DNA from 2 places in the Streptomyces capitiformicae genome. Region 1 is predicted to be linked to the other one. Evidence: riboswitches for the same ligand, from Rfam matches in the RefSeq annotation. Region 1 holds a riboswitch; the other holds the start of a gene.
What was found. Region 1 has a riboswitch for S-adenosylmethionine ahead of CES90_RS02775 (aminotransferase class V-fold PLP-dependent enzyme). Riboswitches for the same ligand answer to the same signal wherever they lie in the genome.
Positions count from the first base shown of each region.

Region 2: it holds a riboswitch for S-adenosylmethionine, as region 1 does, so the genes downstream of both, thrC (threonine synthase) here and CES90_RS02775 (aminotransferase class V-fold PLP-dependent enzyme) in region 1, are expected to answer to the same signal.

Region 1 covers NZ_CP022161.1:637,618-643,939, forward strand. The annotation lists gene CES90_RS02765 (glycerate kinase family protein) at 1-1,168, shown strand, start outside; gene CES90_RS02770 (peptidase inhibitor family I36 protein) at 1,140-1,565, opposite strand; gene CES90_RS02775 (aminotransferase class V-fold PLP-dependent enzyme) at 1,699-3,060, opposite strand; SAM riboswitch class IV at 3,196-3,312, opposite strand; gene trpD (anthranilate phosphoribosyltransferase) at 3,608-4,672, opposite strand; gene qcrB (cytochrome bc1 complex cytochrome b subunit) at 4,835-6,322, opposite strand, start outside.
Region 2 covers NZ_CP022161.1:2,420,494-2,426,815, reverse strand. The annotation lists gene CES90_RS10660 (alpha,alpha-trehalose-phosphate synthase (UDP-forming)) at 168-1,580, opposite strand; gene CES90_RS10655 (glucosyl-3-phosphoglycerate synthase) at 1,866-2,810, opposite strand; SAM riboswitch class I at 2,957-3,136, shown strand; gene thrC (threonine synthase) at 3,155-4,441, shown strand; gene CES90_RS10645 (MoaD/ThiS family protein) at 4,563-4,838, shown strand; partial or broken gene CES90_RS10640 (cold-shock protein) at 5,301-5,501, shown strand; gene groL (chaperonin GroEL) at 5,904-6,322, shown strand, end outside.

The DNA.
Region 1 (6,322 bases):
CGCCGAGGCCATCGCGGCGGGCGTCCGCCGGGTCGTGCCCGACGCCGAGGTCGACCTCATCCCCCTGGTGGACGGCGGTGAGGGCACGGCCGCCGCGCTGGCCGCCTCGACCGGCGGTCGCCTCGTCGCCCTGCCCGCGACGGGCCCGATCGGTGAGCCGGTGGGCACCCACTTCGCCCTTCTCGGCACCGGCGACACGGAGGACCCGGGAACGGCCGTCGTCGAGATGGCCGCCGTCGCCGGGCTCTCCCTCGTGCCGCGCGGCCTGCGTGATCCCGGCGCGACCACCACGTACGGCGTCGGTGAGCTGATGCGCGCCGCGCTCGACACCGGTGTACGGCGGATCCTGGTCGGCTGTGGCGACTCGGGCACCTCGGACGGCGGTGCCGGTGCCCTCCAGGCGCTGGGTGCGCGGCTGCTGGACGCGGACGGGTACGAACTCCCTCCGGGAGGAAGGGAGTTGACCCGGCTGAGCCGTATCGACCCGGCCGCTCTGGACCCCCGTCTCAAGGACGTGGAACTGCTCGTCGCCTGCAACCCGTTCAACGTGCTGTGCGGCCAACGCGGCGTCGTCCGTGTCTTCGGCCCGCAGAAAGGCGCGACGCCCGCGCAGGTCGAGGAGTTGTCCGCCGCGCTGGAGAACTGGGCGGACGTGCTCACTCGCGACCTCGCCCCTGTCGGCACCGACCTCCGCCACGGCCCCGGCACCGGCGCCTCCGGCGGTCTCGGCGCCGGTCTGGCCGCCCTGGGAGCCCGGCTGCTCCCCCGTTTCGACGTCCTCCTGGCCCATCTCGACCTCGACGCCCGCCTCGCCCGCGCCGACCTGGTGATCACCGCCGAGGGCGCCCTCGACCACCAGACTCCCCGGGGCAAGGTCCCCGCCGAAGTGGCCCGCCGGGCCAAGCTGCACGCCCGGCCGGTCCTGGCCCTCGCGGGCACCCTGGGCGAGGGGGCGCACGAGGTGCCGGGCGTGGACGCGTACACCGGCATCCTGCCCGCGCCGATGGCTCTCGCCGAGGCCATTTTCCGCGCGAGCGAACTCCTCACGGACGCCACCGAACGGGCGCTGCGGATGGTGTTGTTGGGGGCGCGGGTGACGGAGGCGAGGTCCTACGCGTCGCCCGGCGGCCCCCCGCGGTTCACTTCTTCTTCCAGCACCACTGTGTGATCGAGGCCGGCTTGGGGATGGAGCCGATGAGCGACCCGTACATTCCGGTCTTGCGCACGATCTGCCGCTCCGCGCCGCTCTCGGTCTTCCCGTACCAGACCTTCGTGGTGCGGTTCCACACCGAGCGCGCGAACCGCTTGGGGTCGCGCGGCTTCCACACGCCCTTGCCGCACCTGTGGCTGTCGGTCGCCTTCACCGACCACGCGCCCTGGCCCCGCTTGAAGTCCTTCTTGCCCCACAGGCACAGATGCCCCTGGACGCAGTCCCTCTTCGCGGACGCCGCCACCTCACCGGCTTCGGCCGCCCGCGCCTGAGTCCCGCCGCCCGACAGCACCGCGGCCGCCGCCATCGCCGAGGCGGCCGCGAACACCCCTATCCGATTCTTCCCGTTGGTCATCTGCTCTCCCCCTGGTGATCGGCCCACCGGACCGACCGATCACTCTAGCCACCCCCCTCTTCCCCGAACACATGTCCCCTGAGCCAATGTCCGCGGATCAGACAGCTCAGACAGCTCAGACAGCTCAGACAGCTCAGACAGCGGGTACGCAACGCCCGTCCACCGTGCGGTAGTCCCACTTGGCGCCCTGCCGCACCAACTCCTTGACGGCGCCCACGAACCGCTCCACGTGCTCGTCGGGCGTACCCGCCCCGAAGCTCACCCGGATCGCGTTGAGGGACTTCTCACCGGGCGCGGCCTCGGGGGCACCGCACTCGCCCTGGGCCTCCGGGGCGCTCCCGAGCAGCGTGCGGACCAGGGGATGGGCGCAGAAGAGACCGTCGCGTACGCCGATGCCGTACTCGGCGGAGAGGGCGGCGGCGAAGTGGGAGCTGTTCCAGCCGTCGACGACGAAGGAGATGACGCCGACACGCGGGGCGTCGTCCCCGAAGAGGGAGAGGACACGCACCTCCGGCACCTCGGCGAGACCGGCGCGCACGGTGTCGATCAGGTACTGCTCACGCGCGACCAGCGTGTCGAACCCGGCCTCGGTGAGGGCCTTGCAGGCGGAGGCGATGGAGTAGGCGCCGATGACGTTGGGCGAGCCGGCCTCGTGCCGAGCGGCGGTGACATGCCACTCGACGTCGACCCCGCCGTCGGCCCGCCGGGCCACCTTGCGGGAGGCGCCGCCACCGGCCAGGTACGGCTCGGCCTCGCTGAGCCAGTCCGCCCGCCCGGCGAGGACGCCCGACCCGAACGGCGCGTACAGCTTGTGCCCCGAGAACGCGACCCAGTCGACAGCCAACTCCCGTACCGATACGGGGTGATGGGGCGCCAGCTGAGCGGCGTCGAGCACGATCCGCGCCCCGTGCACGTGCGCGGCGGCGGCGAGCTCACGCACCGGCCAGATCTCGCCGGTGACGTTCGACGCACCGGTGACACAGACGAGGGCGGGGCCGTGCGGGTCACGGTCGACGAGCGCCCGCTCCAGCGTGGCCACGGCCTCGGCGGGCGTACGCGGCGCGTCGAGGTAGGTGACCCGCGCGTCGCGCCACGGCAGCAGCGAGGCGTGGTGCTCGGTCTCGAAGACGAAGACCTGGCAGTCGGCGGGCAAAGCGGCGGCGAGGAGGTTGAGCGAGTCGGTGGTCGACCGCGTGAACACGACCTGGTCGTCCTCCCGGCAGTCGAGGAACTCGGCGACCGTACGGCGGGCGTTCTCGAACAGGTCGGTGGACAGCTGCGACAGGTACCCGGCGCCCCGGTGCACGCTCCCGTAGTACGGGGCGTACGCCGCCACGTCGTCCCACACCCGCTGCAGCGCGGGGGCGCTGGCGGCGTAGTCGAGCGCGGCGTAGGTGACCTCGCCGCCGGTGACGAGCGGGACGGTGACATCCCGACCCAGAACGGGCAGCAGGGTGCAAACGGACTGGTCGGCGGCAAGGGTGGAGACAGACATGGCGGAACTCCCGTGAAGGCAGGCGGAATTCACCGGCGAGCGGACATGGCTCTGCGGCGGTGAGGGGAAAAGGGGTGTGCGGAGGCGGGGCTCTGCGGCCCTATCGCATTCGCTTGCTCACGGAAGGCTCCTCGACGACCGCGCTTGCCGAGGACCTCGCTGCCCACGGCCTGGTCTTCACCCGGGGCACCCCGCCACGGACGGAGGGTTGCCGGACAGCCGGCCGGGGCCTTGTGGCTGTCACTCATGACCTGACGAAGAACGTACGTGACGTGATCGCCGCGGCGCAACTCCTGTCCGGATACCGGAACAAGGGCGCCTCATAGCTCGGGAAGTTGGCGTGGTTTGGCGGGTGCGGGTGGGTGGGGGCTTGTCGCGCAGTTCCCCGCGCCCCTGAAAAGCAGGGGCTGCGCCCCGTGCTTTTCGTCTTTTAGGGGCGCGGGGAACTGCGCGAGCAACCCACCACCCACCCGCACCCGAAAAGGCACCCGGGGGGGTCGAAGGGGCGCAGCCCCTGGGGATGGGACGGGTAGGGGCGGCGGGGGCGCTACCGGTTGGTGGCCGCGACCCACCGTTCGAGGACCGTCCGCGCCGCCCCCGAGTCGATCGACTCGGCGGCCCGCTCCATGCCACCCCGCAGCTGCTCCGCCAGCGTCCCTGCCCCCGGCTCCAGCGCCACCAGCGCCGCCGCCGAGTTCAACAGCACCGCATCCCGCACCGGCCCGGTCTCCCCACCCAGCAACCGCCGCGCGACATCCGCGTTGTAGGACGCGTCGGCCCCGCGCAACGCCTCGACCGGCACCAGATCCAGCCCCACATCCCGCGGATCGAAGGACTCCTCCGTCACCTTGCCGTCCCGTACGACCCACACCCGGGACGTGGCCGTCGTGGTCAGCTCGTCGAGACCGTCGTCGCCCCGGAAGACGAGCGACGAGTTGCCGCGCTCGGCGAAGACACCGGCCATGATCGGCGCCATACGGGGGTCTGCCACACCGACCGCCTGGGCCTTGACCATCGCGGGGTTGGCCAGCGGCCCCAGCGCGTTGAACACGGTCCGGATGCCCAACTGCCCGCGCGCCGCGGCCACATGCCGCAGCGCCGGGTGGAACTTCACCGCGAAGCAGAAGGTGATCCCGGCCTCCTCGGCGACCTCCGCCACCCGCTTCGGCGTCAGCTCCAGATTGACACCGAGCTTCTCCAGCACATCGGACGCACCGGACGCCGACGAAGCGGCCCGGTTGCCGTGTTTGACGACCTTCGCCCCCGTACCGGCGACGACGATCGACGACATCGTGGAGATGTTGACCGTCTTGGCGCCGTCCCCGCCCGTACCGACGATGTCGACGGTCTTACCCGACACCTCGATGACGTTGGCGTGCTCGTACAGCGCCCGCACCAGCCCGGTGATCTCCTCGACGGTCTCGCCCTTGGCCCGCAGCGCCACCACGAACCCGGCGATCTGCGCGTCCGTCGCCTCGCCGCGCATGATCTGGTCCATCGCCCAGAACGTCGCGCCGGCGTCCTGGTCGCGCCCGGACAGCAGCGCGTTCAGCACCTCGGGCCAGGAACGGCCCGCCGCGGTGTCGCCTCCAGCGGGGGTCACAGCGCTCATAAGGCCGCTCCTGAGTGTCGTAGATCACAGACATGGATCAGAACAGTGTGAACCCCACCCTATCCAGCTCCACGCACGGCGAAGGGCCCCCGTCCGAAGATCGGACGGGGGCCCTTCGACCGTGGTGTGGCGAAGCGAGCCGGCGATCAGGCCGGCAGGCGATCAGTGGTGGCCGTGGCCGCTCGTGATCTCCTTGTACTCCTCGACGGTGGGCTTGGCGATCTGGCTGTCCTCGCCGTAGTAGCCCCTGTTGAGCTTGACCCGGAGCTTCTCGCGGCGCGTGATCTTGCGGGCGACACCGTTCTCGTCGACCGCGGGACCGATCTCGGCCGGCGCGTACTGCTCGTGCGCGGTGAGCGTGTGCAGCTGCTCCTGGCTGAGCGGCTCGTGGACCTCGATGAACTCACCGTGCGGCAGGCGCTTGATGATGCCGGTCTCGCGACCGTGCAGGATCTTGTCCCTGTCCCGGCGCTGCAGGCCGAGGCAGATCCGCTTGGTGATGATGAACGCGAGGACCGGGGCCACGAAGAACGCGATCCGGACGAACCAGGTGATGGCGTTGATCGACAGGTGGAAGTGGGTCGCCCAGAGGTCGTTTCCACCACCGATCAGCAGAACCATGTACCAGGTGATCCACGCGACACCGAAGGCCGTACGGGTCGGGGCGTTGCGCGGGCGGTCCAGGATGTGGTGCTCGCGCTTGTCGCCGGTGACCCAGGACTCGATGAACGGGTAGACCGCGATCGCGACCAGGACCAGCGGGAAGATCACCAGCGGGATGAACACACCCAGGACGAGCGTGTGACCCCAGAAGTTGATCTCCCAGCCCGGCATGACACGGATCAGACCCTCGGAGAAGCCCATGTACCAGTCGGGCTGGGCGCCGGTCGACACCTGGTCCGGACGGTAGGGACCCATGGTCCAGATCGGGTTGATCGTGGCGATCGCCGAGATGATCGCGATGACACCGAAGACCAGGAAGAAGAAGCCTCCGGCCTTCGCCATGTACACGGGAAGCAGCGGCATACCGACGACGTTGTTGTTCGTCTTGCCGGGGCCCGCGAACTGCGTGTGCTTGTGGTAGAAGACCAGGATCAGGTGCGCCACCATCAGACCGAGCATGATGCCCGGCAGCAGCAGGACGTGGACCGAGTAGAAGCGGGCCACGAAGTCGCCGCCCGGGAACTCGCCGCCGAAGAGGAAGAACGACAGGTACGTGCCGACGATCGGCACGGACAGGACCGCGCCCTCCATGAAGCGGACACCGGTGCCGGAGAGCAGGTCGTCCGGGAGCGAGTAACCGGTGAAGCCGGTGAACATGCCGAGGACGAACAGCAGGAAGCCGAACAGCCAGTTGATCTCACGCGGCTTGCGGAACGCGCCGGTGAAGAACACGCGCATCATGTGCACGAACATGCCGGCGAGGAAGACCAACGCGGCCCAGTGGTGGATCTGCCGGATCAGCAGACCACCGCGCACATCGAAGGAGATGTGCATGGTCGAGTTGAACGCCTCGGACATCAGCTGTCCCTGGAGCGGGACGTAGGAGCCGTGGTACTCCACCTCGTTCATCGACGGGTGGAAGAACAGCGTCAGGTACACACCCGTGAGGATGATGATGATGAAGCTGTACATGCAGATCTCGCCCAG
Region 2 (6,322 bases), 1.8 Mb from region 1:
GGCGCTGGTGCGTGGGGGCTGGTCGCGCAGTTCCCCGCGCCCCTGAAAGACACGGCCCCTGCGGGCCGAAAAGCACGGGGCGCAGCCCCTGCTTTTCAGGGGCGCGGGGAACTGCGCGAGCGACCACAACTCACCCGCACCCGCCGACGAACAGCTCCCCCGAGCTATCAGGCACTCTCCAACCCACGAAGCTGATCCAAGAACCACCGGGTCGGCGGCAACGCGGTCCCCGCGGCGGCCAGCCGCTTCGTGCGTTCGGCCCGTTCGTCCGCCGGCATGGACAGCGCCTGGTGCAGCGCGGCCGCGGTGCCGCTCACGTCATACGGGTTCACCACGATCGCGTCGTCGCCCAACTCCTCGTACGCCCCCGCCTCCCGCGACAGCACCAGCACGCACCCCTCGTCGGAGACGACCGGCATCTCCTTGGCGACGAGGTTCATACCGTCCCGGATGGGGTTGACGAGGGCCACGTCGGCCAGCCGGTACGCCGCCAGGGACCGTGCGAAGTCGTCCTTGACGTGCAGGACGACCGGGGTCCAACCCGGCGTCCCGTACCGCTCGTTGATCTCGTGCGCGACCCGCTGGACCTCGGCCGTGTACTCCCGGTACACGGCGAGGTCCTGCCGGGACGGGTAGGCGAAGGCGACGTGCACGACGCGCTCGCGCCAGGAGGGCTGGTCGTCGAGGAGCTGCCGGTACGCCAGCAGGCCCCGCACGATGTTCTTGGAGAGTTCCGTGCGGTCGACGCGGACGATCGTGCGGCGTGGGGTGCCGTCCGGGGCCGTCCCGATCTGCTCCCGCAGCGCGACCATGCGTGCGTCGACGTCCGCCTCGTGGGCGCGGGCGCGCAGGAAGTCCGCGTCGGCGCCGAGTCCGTGTACGCCGATCCTGGTGCCGGACGGGATCCCGGGGCCCAGCACGGCGTGACAGCACTCGGTGAACGCGTCCGCCCAGCGCCGGGTGAGGAACGCGGCCCGGTCGGCGCCGAGGATCCCGCTCAGCACCTGCGCGGCGATGTCGTCGGGGAGCAGCCGGAAGTAGTCCACCGGCGCCCACGGGGTGTGCGAGAAGTGGCCGATCCGCAAGTCGGGGCGGAGCTCGCGCAGCATCCGGGGCGCGAGGACCAAGTGGTAGTCCTGGATGAGCACCGCCGCGCCGTCCGCCGCCTCCTCCGCCAGCGCCTCGGCGAAGGAGTGGTTGTACGACTCGTACGCCGCCCACTGCGCGCGGAACTCGGCACCGAAGGACGGTTCCAGCGGGGTCTGGTACAGCATGTGGTGCACGAACCACAGCGTGGAGTTGGCGACGCCGTTGTACGCGTCGTGGTGCACGTCGGCGGGGATGTCCAGCATCCGTACGCCGGGCTCGCCGATGCCTCGCCGTACGGCCTCTCGGTCGCCGGCGCCGAGGGCCGAGCAGACCCATACCGCGCCGGCGTCCGGGTCGATCGCGGAAAGGCCCGACACGAGGCCGCCACCACCGCGCTTCGCTGTGATTTCGCCGGTTGCCACGTCCAGGGTGTACGAGACGGGGCCGCGGTTGGAGGCGACGAGGATCTGTGCACCTTGCGTTGATGCCATAGGGCTCAACCTAGCCAAGGGGTTCGGTGGGCAAACGTACGGGTTGGGCTGGATGCCGGTGCCCAGCGGGGTGAGGGGTGCCTGTGCGTTGGCGGGTGCGGGCAGGTGGGGCTTGTCGCGCCCCGCGGCGGAGCCGCATATCGATACAGCCCCGCGCCCCTGAAAAGCAGGGGCTGCGCCCCGTGCTTGTCGGCCCGCAGGGCCGTGTCTTTCAGGCGCGCCGGGGAACTGCGCGAGCAACCACAAACCACCCGCAGCCGTCACTTCACAGCTCGGCCCCCTTCATCACGCGGCCCTTCGTTTCATGTACTCCGCGATCTCCACCATCGGCGGCCTCTCCTCCATGTCCACCGAGTGCGTGCGGGGCTCGAAGCCCTGCTCGCCTCGTTCGAACTGGGTCAGCACCGGACGGATGAGGTGGCCGCGGGCCAGCCTCAGTTGGGCGGTGCGGTAAATGGCCGCGGACATACGGCCGAGGGCCTGGCCGTCCTGGTGGCGGTGTTTGCGGACGCCGACGTCGACCTGGGCGAGGGCGTCGAGGCCGACCAGGTGCAGGGCGTCGACGAGCATGCCCAACTCCACGCCGTAGCCGACGGGGAACGGGAGCTGTTCCAGCAGGGAGCGGCGGGCCGCGTACTCGCCGCCGAGTGGCTGGACGAAACCGGCGAGCTGCGGCCAGTGCATGTTCAGCAGGGGGCGCGCCATCAGTTCCGTCACCCGGCCGCCCTGGCCGGCGGCAGAGCCGAGGGGGCGGTCGTACATCGCCTTGACGAGGTCGACACCGGGGTCGGTGAGCAGGGGGCCGACGATCCCGGAGACGAAGTCGGACGAGAACTCCTTCAGGTCCGCGTCGACGAAGCAGACGATGTCGCCGGTCGTGACGAGCAGCGAGCGCCACAGGACCTCGCCCTTGCCGGGCACGGTCGGGATGCGCGGGAGTATCTCGTCGCGGTGGACGACCTTCGCCCCAGCCGCGGCGGCCACCTGGGACGTTCGATCGGTGGAACCGGAGTCGACGACCACGATCTCGTCGACGAGCGGGACCTGTTGCATGAGGTCGTGGCGGATGATCGCGACGATCTCGCCGACCGTCGCCTCCTCGTTGAGCGCGGGCAGGACGACACTGACCGTCTGGCCGGTGGCCCGTTTCGCGGCCATGATCTTGTGGAGCGGGCGGTCGGTCACGGACCAGGAGCGGGTGCTCAGCCAGCGCTCGACTTCGTTCAGCACAGTGCGCGGCTCCTCTGCGGTGTGAGCGGTGTGATGCGTCTCGCGGTTCGGACGGCTCCCTCAACTGTCGTGGCCTTCGGTTACAGTCTTGGACAACGCTGATGACCATCGCATGTCGAGGGTCGTTTGCGTATACAACCAAATACCGCTCATCCAGAGGGGCAGAGGGATACGGCCCGATGAAGCCCCGGCAACCCTCCAGCCGGTCTCGTAGCGATCACTGCCACAGGCGCGTGACGCACGTGGCGATTCGCACCGCGAGGCTCCCGGCTAGGGAAGGTGCCAAATCCGTCTCACGGCGAGATGCGTCGTGAGGAAGATGAGGAGAAAGGGCCTCGCCTCACATGGCTGTGCAGACTGTTGCAAGCTCCACGAACTCCACCGTCGACCTCGGTTCCGCCGCGGCCCTGAGCTGCCGCGAGTGCGGTCACCAAGTACCCCTCGGCCCGGTCTTCGCCTGCGAGGAGTGTTTCGGGCCGCTGGAGATCGCGTACGACTTCTCCGCGTACGACACGGAGGAGCTGCGCAAGAAGATCGAGTCCGGCCCGGCGAACATCTGGCGTTACGCCCCCCTGCTGCCCGTCCCGGCCGACGTGGCCGACAAGCCGAACATCAACCCCGGCTGGACCCAGCTCGTCAAGGCCGACAACCTCGCGCGTGAGCTCGGCGTCGACGCCGGCAAGCTGTTCGTCAAGGACGACTCCGGCAATCCGACGCACTCCTTCAAGGACCGCGTCGTCGCCCAGGCACTGGAGGCCGCCCGCGCCTTCGGCTTCACCACGCTCTCCTGCTCCTCCACCGGCAACCTCGCCGGTGCCGTCGGCGCCGCCGCCGCCCGCGCCGGCTTCCGCTCCTGCGTGTTCATCCCGCACGACTTGGAGCAGGGCAAGGTCGTCATGGCCGCGGTCTACGGCGGCGAGCTCGTCGGTATCCAGGGCAACTACGACGACGTGAACCGCTTCTGCTCCGAGCTGATCGGCGACCCGGCCGGCGAGGGCTGGGGCTTCGTCAACGTCAACCTGCGGCCGTACTACGCCGAGGGCTCCAAGACGCTGGCGTACGAGATCTGCGAGCAGCTCGGCTGGCGGCTGCCGGACCAGCTCGTCGTGCCCATCGCCTCCGGGTCGCAGCTCACGAAGATCGACAAGGGGCTCCAGGAGCTGATCAAGCTCGGGCTCGTCGAGGACAAGCCGTACAAGATCTTCGGTGCGCAGGCCGAGGGCTGCTCGCCGGTGTCCGTCGCGTTCAAGGCGGGCCACGACGTCGTACGGCCGCAGAAGCCGGACACGATCGCGAAGTCGCTCGCGATCGGCAACCCGGCGGATGGTCCTTACGTTCTCGATATCGCTCGGCGCACCGGTGGGGCGGTCGAGGACGTGACCGATGAGCAGATCGTGGACGCGATCAAGCTGCTCGCGCGGACGGAGGGGATCTTCGCGGAGACCGCGGGCGGGGTGACCGTCGGTGTGACCCGGAAGCTCATTGAGAGCGGGGTTCTTGATCCCTCTCTCACCACGGTCGTTCTCAACACGGGTGACGGGCTCAAGACGTTGGATGCGGTGGCCGGGACCGGGCTTACTGCGACGATTCGTCCCAACCTTGAGTCGTTCCGTGAGGCTGGTCTTGCGTAAGAGCTGCTAGTCGTTCGGCTGCGGGCAGGTGGGGGCTTGTCGCGCCCACGCGGCGGCAGCCGCGCATTCAATACCGCCCCGCGCCCCTTAGGTTCGCCGCACTCCCCGGAGGTCACAAGTCATGTCCGTCAATGTCCGCATCCCGACCATTCTTCGCACCTACACCGGTGGTCAGGCCGAGGTTCAGGCCGAAGGGGCCACCCTCGCCGAGGTCATCGCCGATCTGGAGAAGAACCACACCGGGATCGCTGCCCGGGTTCTGGACGACCAGGGCAAGTTGCGGCGGTTCGTGAATGTGTACGTGAATGACGATGATGTCCGGTTCGAGCAGGGGCTGGAGACGGCGACCCCGGATGGGGCCGGCGTCTCGATCATCCCGGCTGTCGCGGGTGGCTGACCTTCGTTCAGTACTCGCCGGTAGTAACCGTGGGTAACACTGGTTACTCGCTGTTCATCGAATTGCCCCCTCCGCGAGAGAAGCGGAGGGGGTAATTCTCTATGGTTGAGCGCGGTAGAGTTGGGGAACCCGGTTCGATCGCCGTAGTGATTTCATGCCGGGCGCATATCTGATCGCGCCGCACGCCCTATGTGAAGTAGCCAAAGTGTGCACGGCATTTGCGTGTTTCGTTCCTTTTATGGAGCCCGACTTGCCCTGAATTCGGGCGAATTGTTCGTACATTCCCGAACCCGCGTGTCCAGATTTCTCGTCCGATTGACCTGTTGCAGACGGCAGTTGGACAGATACATTCAGCCGCGGTCGACGCGTTCCGGCGCACACCCCCAACCGTTGGGGGGTGAGGTCTGACCCGGATCCGCGAAGTGCGGATCTGCGCAAGGGCCAGTAATAGGGGAGTTAGGCATGGCTCAGGGCACCGTCAAGTGGTTCAACGCGGAGAAGGGGTACGGCTTCATCGCGGTCGACGGTGGTGCGGATGTATTCGTCCACTACAGCGCGATCCAGATGGACGGTTACCGCACCCTGGAAGAGGGCCAGCGGGTCGAGTTCGAGATCTCGCAGGGTCAGAAGGGGCCGCAGGCGGACATGGTCCGACTGGCGGCCGCTGAAGTAACGCGCCGGGTTCAACGCAGCGACGTTCTTCGTTCTTCTTCGGAGGGCTCGCATCCCGTCAGGGGTGCGAGCCCTCTGGTGTGTGCGGACTCCGTGTCGGGGCGGGGGCGGGGGCGGGGGCGCGTGCGCGGTCGTGTGCGAGGTCGCGTCCGGGCGCGCGGGGGGCGCGTTCACCTGCGGATCACCGGCTGACTACCGAGAGCCGCTTGCACTCGCATGGGTCGAGTGCTAATCATTGGCGTTAGCACTCTGAAGGTGAGAGTGACAACGAGGACCGGGTCGGTGAGGCCCGCAGGCCGGGTGGGGCAAGGAACCACGAGGCAGGCAGGCCGTCCGTCGCGGGCGCCAGCACGGTCCGGAGCAATCCACCCCAGTCCGGGAGGACCACTTCACATGGCCAAGATCATCGCGTTCGACGAGGAGGCGCGGCGCGGCCTCGAGCGCGGCATGAACCAGCTCGCGGACGCCGTCAAGGTGACGCTCGGCCCCAAGGGCCGGAACGTCGTCCTCGAGAAGAAGTGGGGCGCCCCCACGATCACCAACGATGGTGTGTCCATCGCCAAGGAGATCGAGCTCGAGGACCCGTACGAGAAGATCGGCGCCGAGCTGGTCAAGGAAGTCGCCAAGAAGACGGACGACGTCGCCGGTGACGGTACGACCACGGCGACCGTTCTCGCCCAGGCCCTGGTCAAGGAGGGCCTGCGCAACGTAGCCGCCGGTGCCAACCCGATGGCCCTCAAGCGCGGTATCGAGAAGGCCGTCGAGGCCGTCTCCGGTGCGCTGCTCGACCAGGCCAAGGAGGTCGAGACCAA